Regions from separate parts of the Pseudobacteroides sp. genome, predicted to be linked through region 1. Evidence: predicted binding sites of a transcription regulator. Region 1 holds the regulator's gene; each other region holds the start of a gene.
The links. Region 1 encodes NrdR, which represses ribonucleotide reductase genes. Its sites were predicted from a motif close to CACNANATNTNGTG; they were not measured.

Region 1 (3,295 bases):
TAACAAGTATAATCTGACGTTTCATAGCTGTTGTAAATATTTGTTTTAATTTGTCATAGTCATTGAATTCTTTTGTTGCTCTGTCAACTTCAAGCTTGATCAAATAAAAATCAATATCCACAAGATTTTTCAAAAGAATATTATAATATGCTGACTCTATGAGCATATCTGTAATTTCTGAGACCCTTTTAGCCATTTTGTTAAAAAGGTTTTTATTTTTGGATGGATGATAAATATCTTTAGCTATTGAATCCACTATACCTTCCTGCTCATCAAACAGCCTTTCAAATTTATTCATTTCTGTTATAAGTCCTTTTTTAAATTCATCAAGCTTTTTATCCACATCATAAGAAAACCTGCTCTGTCTGTGTATGTTTGCGATAAGTCCGTCAATATCCCTCTCTGTAGACCTTATAATCGGAATCAATTCGTCAAGTCTGAAGTTGTTTACGTTTTCAATGTTTAGTCCACCTTCAGTAGCATTATATAGCTCAACCCTGTCCTTAATCTTATCAAAATAGCTTTCAAACCAGTTTCTCATTGATAAAAACACTATATTTGTATAAATAGGCTGTCCAAAAATATCTTTCTCCAATACCAGGTTGGAATCAATACTTTGGTTATCATTTACAGCCTTTCCTGTAAGTGCAAGGTCCTGCCCCACTATAATAATAGGATTACAGCCCATCTTAAAAAGCAAATCCCCGCATGAGTTGGCTACTGACGGTCCGCTTAAAATATATTCACTCTTTATGTTGGAAAATTTTAAAAACTCTGATGTAAAATTATCAACTGGATAATTCATAAGAAACTTAGGTCCTTCATAGCTTTCTACAGAACCTGTTGCGATCTGATTGGTATATATAAAGTAAATGTCTTTGCTTCTAACTTTCCTGTGCAGCTCAGCCTCAGCCTCACTTGCATCTATCCCCACCATAAAATGAGGAGTTATGTCGTACTCCTCTAAGATTCTAATGGCACTGCCTGCTGCCATTATTACGGCATTATTTTTAATTTCCTTAAGTAGGTGAATGTTCTTTCTAAGTGAAGGTCCTGCTGATACCAGTACCCCCGGCACTCCATGAAACCTACCGATAAGCCCTTGAAAATTGGAAGCTTCCTTGATTTTTAATGAATTGGACAAGCTGTTGGCTGTCCACAGCTCCCCAAATACCCTCTTGGTAGAAAAATCTACATTGAAGTTTTCCGCTTGTTTAATAAATTTACTTCTTAGCTCATCCCACAAGCTTTCAAACATAAACCCATAAACTTCAAAGGGCTCACACTGAATTCCTCCCTGTTCGGTATCCCACAAAAGCAGGTTTATTCTTTCCAGAATGCTTTCGATAGGTTCATCAAGAAAAATTTCCGACTTTTTAATTATGAGTTCAAGGTTTCTTATGCTAATGATGTGATAGAACAAGTTTATGTCAGGCTCAACTATTATTACCTTTTTGTTTTTAAACCCGGTCAACAGTACCTCAAGATGATAGCCGAATCCTGTTCCGAAAACTATGTCTGCTTTATTAGTAGGGTCGATGTACTTGTCTATCCACCTGTAGGCCTCACTTATCGGGTCTTCATGGTCACAAAGTATAAAATCCTCTCCGCCGATTTTGACAAGCATATTTATAATAATGTCATCCTGTTTGGCTACCACTATTTTTTCAATTATATTATTTTGCGGCACATAACGATTATTGATATACAGCTCCAGTTTTTTAAATACACTGGGCTGGTGTCTTTCCAAAAGCTTGAGATTCTTTTGCAATACCTCATTCATCATTATCAACTCCACTTATAAGAGGTTTTATTTGTCTCTGATTATCTTCCTGAGCTCATCCATAAAGGTGTTTATATCCTTAAACTGCCTGTAAACCGATGCAAATCGTACATAAGCAACTTCATCCAGCTCTTTCAGTTTTAAAATAACCATTTCACCCAATTCATTGGATGTTACTTCCCTCTTTAGAGAATTGCAAACCTGGCTTTCAATACCATTAACAAGCTTTTCCAAATCTTCTACTGATACCGGTCTTTTTTCACAGGCCCTCATAAGCCCATTCATTAACTTTTGCCTGTCAAATATCTGACAGGTTTTGTCTTTCTTCACTACCATAATAGGCAGACTTTCAACCTTCTCATAAGTTGTAAACCTCCGAGTGCAATTGGAACACTCCCTCCTTCTCCTGATGGCAGTATTTTCATCAGTAGGCCTTGAGTCAATTACCTTGTCCTCTATAAAGCCGCAAAACGGGCACCTCACAAAATCCCCTCCCTAACTAAAACACTAGATGAACTTCTATATACCAGCGTATTTTTATTTTAAATTCTATCATAGTAAAAAAAAATTATAAAGATATTTGGAATTTATTTTATTTTTTTAGCAAAAATCAGGCATCTTAAATATATTTTTTCATGTGCATCAGGGCTGTTTTTTCAAGTCTCGAAACCTGTGCCTGTGAAATCCCGATTTCTTCAGCAACCTCCATCTGAGTTTTCCCTTCAAAAAACCTCAGATTCAAGATATGCTTTTCTCTTTCTCCAAGCCTCCTCATCGCTTCCTTCAAAGCTATTTCCTCAAGCCAGTTTTCATCCTGATTCTTTTCATCCTTCACCTGGTCCATAACATAGATTGCATCACCGCCATCATGGTAAACGGATTCAAAAAGCGAGATAGGATCCTGAATGGCATCTAATGCAAACACCACATCTTCCTTGGGAATTTGCAACTCCATGGCTATCTGATCCACTGTAGGCTCCTTAGAGTTGTTGTTAGTCATCCTTTCCTTTACCTGCAGTGCTCTATAGGCAATATCCCTTAAGGACCTGCTTACGCGAATGGAATTGTTATCCCTTAGATATCTCCTGATTTCACCTATGATCATAGGTACAGCATAAGTAGAAAACTTTACATTCTGAGAAACATCAAAATTGTCTATAGCTTTTATAAGGCCTATGCATCCTACTTGAAACAAATCATCAACATATTCTCCTCTATTATTAAACCTTTGTATTACGCTTAAAACTAGCCTAAGATTACCCTTAATAAATTCCTCTCGTGCCGTGGTGTCCCCTTTGTGCATTCTTTCAAATAAAACTTTTTTCTGTTCGTTAGATAAAACTGGTAATTTAGACGTATTTACTCCACAAATCTCTACTTTATTTATAAGCATAGAATAACCTCCCGGCAGCTAATATTTTGTCAATATCATTATTGCCTGAGAGGTTTTTTTTATACTGTAAAATACATAAATTACACTAAAGATTTTTATAAGACAAATTGAACTTATTA
Region 2 (3,295 bases), on a different contig from region 1:
GCTCCCTATATTAAGAACTTGTGCATCCCTGCTTCCGTCCCTGTATAAAGTAACGCCCTTGCAGCCCGTCCTGTAGGCCATCTCAAAAACTTCCTTAACATCATCCTTGGTAGCGTCATGCTTTAAATTAACAGTCTTTGAAACAGCATTATCAGTATACTTTTGGAATACTGCCTGCATCTTTACATGCCATTCCGGCAATATATCATGGGAAGTAACAAACACATTCTGCACTGTTTTAGGTATTTCAGGAAAACCTTTTATAGAACCTTTTTTGGCAATTCTTCTCATTAGATTTTCAGAATAGAAGCCATCTATCATGGCAATCTGTTTAAATAGAGGGTTAACCTCCAAAAGTTCATCATTGTCCATTACATTTCTGATGTATGATATTGCAAATAGCGGCTCTATACCGCTTGAAACGCCGGCAATAATACTCAAAGTTCCGGTAGGTGCTATTGTTGTTGTGGTAGCATTTCTAAGTCTCATTCCCTTTTCATTATATATACTTTTATCGAAATAAGGGAAAACACCTTTCTTTTCTGCCAGCTCCATTGATGCCTTTTTTGATTCATCCTGTATGAAGGACATTACCCTTTCAGCCAAGGTACAAGCTTTTTGTGAGTTGTACGGAATATTGAGCTTGCAAAGAAGATCAGCCCACCCCATAACCCCAAGTCCTATTTTCCTTGTGCCCCTTGTCATTTCATCTATTTCAGGCAGCGGATACTTATTTACATCAATAACATTATCCAAAAAATGCACTGCTTTCCTTACAGTTTTTCCAAGCTTTTCAAAATCCACTTCCGCTTTGGCTCCAGAATTTTTAATCATGTGACTTAGATTAATGGATCCCAGATTGCAGGCTTCGTATGGAAGAAGCGGCTGTTCTCCGCATGGGTTGGTGCTTTCAATATTACCTAGCTGGGGAGTCACATTATCCTTATTTAATCGATCGATAAACACAATTCCAGGCTCGCCGTTTGTCCACGACATGTCTACCATAAGATCAAAAACTGCTCTTGCATTTTGTCTTCCAACGGGCAAATTGCTGTGCGGATCAATCAGATCATAGTCTCTGCCTTCCTCAACAGCCTTCATAAATTCTTCAGTAATAGCAACGCTTATATTAAAATTGGTTATATCTGCATTATCCCTTTTTGACGTTATGAAGTCCAAAATATCAGGATGGTCAACTCTTAATATGCCCATGTTGGCCCCTCTTCTGGTTCCTCCCTGTTTAACGGCCTCGGTTGCCGCATTAAACACCTTCATGAAACTCACCGGCCCACTGGCAACCCCACCAGTCGTATTAACCGAAGCACCCTTTGGCCTGAGCCTTGAAAAACTAAAACCAGTGCCGCCTCCGCTTTTATGTATGAGTGCAGCATTTTTTATACTTTCAAAAATGCCTTCCATTGTATCTTCAATAGGTAAAACAAAACAAGCACTTAACTGCCCAAGAGGTCTTCCCGCATTCATCAATGTTGGTGAATTCGGTAGAAACTCAAGATTTGCCATCAGTTCATAAAATTCCTGTTCAATACTCTGCAGTTCATCCGGCGAAGCATAGGGCACATCAGCCTGAGCTACAGCCTTTGCTACACGTCTGAACATTGCATCAGGGTTTTCCATTACCTTGCCATTCTCATCTCTAATGAGATAACGCTTTTCAAGAACTTTGATGGCATTGTCAGTTAAATTCATAGTATTACCTCCTATTTAATCACAATATTTTGTATAGGGTTTTATCCCTAGCACACTATATTGTATCACTTATAATATTCAAGTCAATATAATTTGACCAAATTTTGTTTACAAAATTTCTTGTTTTTCTGTTTACATTTTTATATTTTTGGGTACGGTGCATACACCATAATTTCTCATAGCACATACAAAAACTGGAACCATCTAAAAAGACAGTTCCAGCTCATGAGTGCTAATTCCCATTATATTATATTACAGATCATTTTATATAAACCGTAAAAGATCTTACGTTTTTTATATGGAATTTATTATTTAATAATCAATAAGTCATACCGAACTTCAAACCAATCATAATAGCATCAGACATGTTTATAGCATTGTCTTTATTCAAATCACATTTTGCATTATATCCACTTTCTCCAATGACTTTTCCAAAGCTTTGAGCCAACATGATAACATCAGACATATTAACTGTCCTGTCCTGATTGACATCTTCAACCCACCCTGATGCTGTGTTTGTTGGGCTTGCTTTAGTTGGTGTCGGAGATGCTTTTGTAGGTGTAGGTGTTGGGGATGAAACAGCGGTGAACACTGAACAAATCTTTGATGTATTCTTCATACCATTTGTACCGTTTATAATTGTATTACCCCAGTCATTAAGGCTTGTGCCTGCCCAGTCCTTACACATATCAAGGTATTCAACTCCTCCGCCGTTACCCTTCCAGGACCATGCCAGCCAACCTACATTTTTCTGCTGGCAGTAGCTCATGATTGTAGCTTCATCTACATCTCCATCTGAGTGGTTCCATCCAAATTCTCCGATAATCAGGCAGAGGTTCTGGTTGATTACTCCGTCAATATTGGTTCTAATAGTATTGGCATCCTTACCTGCTGTTCCGTACATGTGTATTGCAAACATAGTGTTTTTAAGTGGGTCCGAATCAAACACGCCTTTACCGCCGTCTTTTATCGACTGTCCATATTGTCCCCAGCCGCCGGCATCACATAATATTGTATGCTTAAGTCCCGCATTTCTTATGATGGGTATTGCAGCTTTATAGCCTGTTGCCCAGTTTGCACTGTTCCAGTCTCCCATCCACTCGTTGGCAATATTGATTATTACCGTATTTTCTTTACCTATCAATGCATCCTTTATTTTTGCAAAATAGTTTGCCGCAGCAAGTAGTGCGGATTGTTCATTTTTACCTGTTGCATCATGCACTTCCAATACTGCTATCAATTTGTTCTGCTCGCATAATGTTATCAGGTTCTTTACGGATTCGGCAGAATCTTCTGTCCATTGTACTCCATTGGAAAGAACTATTCTTACTGTATTGGCCCCAGCTTTAGCTATTGCCGGAATAGCGACAGCCGAATCATTCTTATACCATGTATGGGAATGATTTACTCCCCTCATGATAAACTCATTGCCGTTTGCATCTAAAAGCTTTGTACCTGATACCGAAAAACCTTTTACGGGACTCGCTGCATTAGATGTAAATACATACATAGTACTCACCAACATTACTACTATACAAATCAGTGAAATAAGCTTTTTCCTCATAATTTTGCCCCCTATTTTTTTAAT
Region 3 (3,295 bases), on a different contig from region 1:
CATCAAAAGAGGATATGCAGACGAGAGTGATAAATATGTGTGCCTGATTTGTGGTGAATCCATAGAGAAAGGACTTGTCTATTCAAAAGGAAATATATTTTATGAAGCTGAAAAATACATGAAGCTTCACATAGAAAGTTCACATGGAAGCGTGTTTGAATATTTAATAGATCTTGATAAGTCTTTAAACGGACTTTCACCTCACCAAAGCAAACTTTTAAAGCTTTTTTATCAAGGTATGGGAGATGAAGAAGTAAAGAATGAAATGGGCATCGGTAGCAGTTCAACTATAAGAAATCATAGGTTTGTGCTTAGAGAGAAGGAGCGTCAGGCTAAAATATTTCTTGTGCTGATGGAGCTTTTAAAGGAAGGTTCAAGTAAGACTTACAATAACGTAAAACGTCAGACTGCCCCTAAGGCTGGAAGTGGAAGACATATTGCAACACAACAAGAAAAGGATAAAATAATTGAAAAGTATTTCCCAGAAGGAATTGATGGCCCTCTAAAGACCTTTGACATGAAAGAAAAAAGCAGGATTGTTGTGTTGGAACAATTAGCAGCCAGGTTTGATAAAGAGAATGTGTACAGCGAAAAAGAGGTCAATGAAATTTTGAAAGGGGCATCTGAGGATTTTGTTACTTTAAGACGATACCTTATAGAATATGGATTTATGGACAGAAAGCAGGACGGCAGCCAGTATTGGATAAGGAAATATGATAGCGGCAGGGAGGTGTTGGATTTGGACCGCAGGAAGGAACTGAAAAATCAGTTTAAGGAACTGAAAACAGAAGCGGGAGTTTACCAGATAAGAAATACTATAAACAATAAGATATTATTAGTTGCCACTCCCAATCTTAAAACTATAAATGGCAGGCAGATAGAGCTTAATACAGGAGGATACAGGAACAAGCTCCTTCAGGAGGAATGGACAAAATACGGAAATGAGGCTTTTGTATTTGAGGTGCTTGAAGTATTGGAACAGCCGGAGGAAGGTTTTTTTGATATGAAGGATGAACTAAAAAAACTGGAGAAAAAATGGCTGGAAAAGCTTCAGCCATATGGAGATAAAGGATACCATAAAATTTAGTCCCAAAAAACCATATTAAAATATCGGATTGACACAATATATTGTATGTGATAATATTAAGTCACTAAATATTGCACAAAACAAACGTTATAAATACAGGTTTAATAATAAAAGCTCTTCGGCTAACGGAGGCTTTTATTGTGTCTTATGAAGGTATGTACATATATGGGGAGGATACGGACAGGTATGATAAGTAAAATCAAAAAGCGTGACGGAAGAGAAGTACCGTTTAATATTGAAAAAATAGCGAATGCTATTTTCAAGGCTGCTACAGCAACCGGAGGCAAGGACTATGATTCTGCAATGGCTTTGGCAATAAGGGTTGCAGAATATATTGAAAACTCGCAAGGAAAGCTTACTCCTACAGTTGAGGAGATACAGGATGCAGTTGAAATAATTCTAATGGAAACAGGCCATGTACGCACTTCAAAGGAATTCATATTATACAGGGCTGAACGGACAAGAATAAGAGAAATGAATACAAGGCTTATGAAGGTTTATGAAGAATTAACCTTTAAGGAAGCCAAGGACAACGACATGAAGCGTGAGAACGCAAACATTGATGGCGATACTGCAATGGGCACAATGCTTAAGTATGGCTCTGAAGGAGCAAAGCAGTTCTATGAGATGCGTGTTTTAAAGCCGGAGCATGCCAAGGCCCATAAAGAAGGAGATATACATATTCATGACATGGACTTCCTTACTCTTACAACAACATGCTGCCAGATTGATATAACCTCTCTTTTCAAAGGAGGTTTCAGTACGGGACATGGACATTTGAGGGAACCAAATGATATACATAGTTATTCAGCACTGGCTTGCATAGCTATACAATCAAATCAGAATGACCAGCATGGTGGACAGAGCATACCTACCTTTGATTACGGCATGGCACCGGGTGTTGGCAAAACGTTTATACGGCTGTACAAGGAGAATCTGGTTAAGGCGTTGAATCTATTGGCCGATATTACCGATGCGGATGAGAAGGTAAAGCTTATAGTTGATAAAATAAAGGAAAATCATGGGCTAAACCCTACATTAGGGCGTGGGGATCTTTATGGCAAGTATGAAGAGGAATTATTGATAGAGCTTGTTAAAGATACAGATATAGCCCGTAAGTGCCAGAAGTTTGCCGTTAAAATGGCGGAATCCGAAACAGACAGAAGAACATATCAGGCAATGGAAGCCTTTGTACATAATCTAAATACAATGCACAGCAGAGCTGGAGCACAGATTCCTTTTAGCTCCATAAACTACGGCATGGATACTTCGCCTGAAGGAAGGCTTGTAATAAAAAATCTTTTGCTTGCTACAGAGGCAGGCCTAGGGAATGGAGAAACCCCAATATTCCCTATACATATTTTCAAGGTTAAGGAAGGAGTTAACTATAACCCTGAAGACCCTAACTACGATTTGTTCAAGCTTGCATGCAGGGTAAGTGCAAAGAGGCTTTTTCCAAACTTTTCTTTCCTTGATGCACCATTTAACCTTAAATACTATAAGCAAGGTCATCCTGAAACTGAGATTGCTTATATGGGCTGCCGTACAAGGGTTATTGGAAATGTTCATGATGCTGAAAGAGAAGTCATTTATGGAAGAGGGAATCTCAGCTTTACAACTGTAAATCTCCCAAGAATAGCACTTAGAAGTAATAAAAATGTAAATATTTTCTTTGATGAGCTTGAAAGAAAAATAAAGCTTGTTATTGATCAACTTATTGAGCGTTATAATATTCAGGCAAGGAAAAAGGTCAAAAACTTTCCGTTCCTCATGGGGCAAGGCATATGGATAGACTCCGATAAGCTGGGCTGGGATGACGAGATTGGAGAGGTATTAAAGCACGGTACTTTGACAATGGGATTTATCGGACTTGCTGAATGTCTTAAGGCACTGATAGGCAAGCATCATGGTGAATCTCAGGAGGCACAGAACTTAGGTTTGGAAATTGTAGGCTTCATGAGAAGGAAGATGGATGAAGCAAGTGCACATTATAAAATGAATTTTACCCTTATTGCTACTCCTGCAGAGGGTACAGCAGGAAGGTTTGTTAAGTATGACAGGAATTTCTATGGAGTTATCGAAGGTGTAACAGATAGAGATTATTATACAAACAGCTTTCATATCCCGGTTTATTATGAGATAAGTGCTTTTGATAAAATAAGAATTGAGGCACCTTACCATGAGCTTACAAACGCTGGACATATTACG

Region 2: a site for NrdR is predicted at 1,728-1,741, ahead of VIO64_RS07180 (vitamin B12-dependent ribonucleotide reductase). Genes of this name have one in related genera too.
Region 3: a site for NrdR is predicted at 1,120-1,133, ahead of VIO64_RS19990 (anaerobic ribonucleoside triphosphate reductase). Genes of this name have one in related genera too.

What each region holds. Positions count from the first base shown of each region.
Region 1 covers NZ_DATCTU010000045.1:4,420-7,714, reverse strand. Annotated here, with positions in the region: gene VIO64_RS07895 (6-hydroxymethylpterin diphosphokinase MptE-like protein) at 1-1,786, opposite strand, end outside; gene nrdR (transcriptional regulator NrdR) at 1,811-2,266, opposite strand; gene sigG (RNA polymerase sporulation sigma factor SigG) at 2,403-3,176, opposite strand.
Region 2 covers NZ_DATCTU010000041.1:6,489-9,783, forward strand. Annotated here, with positions in the region: gene VIO64_RS07180 (vitamin B12-dependent ribonucleotide reductase) at 1-1,707, opposite strand, end outside; gene VIO64_RS07185 (cellulase family glycosylhydrolase) at 2,027-3,271, opposite strand.
Region 3 covers NZ_DATCTU010000121.1:17,974-21,268, reverse strand. Annotated here, with positions in the region: gene VIO64_RS19995 (DUF2087 domain-containing protein) at 1-1,087, shown strand, start outside; gene VIO64_RS19990 (anaerobic ribonucleoside triphosphate reductase) at 1,274-3,295, shown strand, end outside.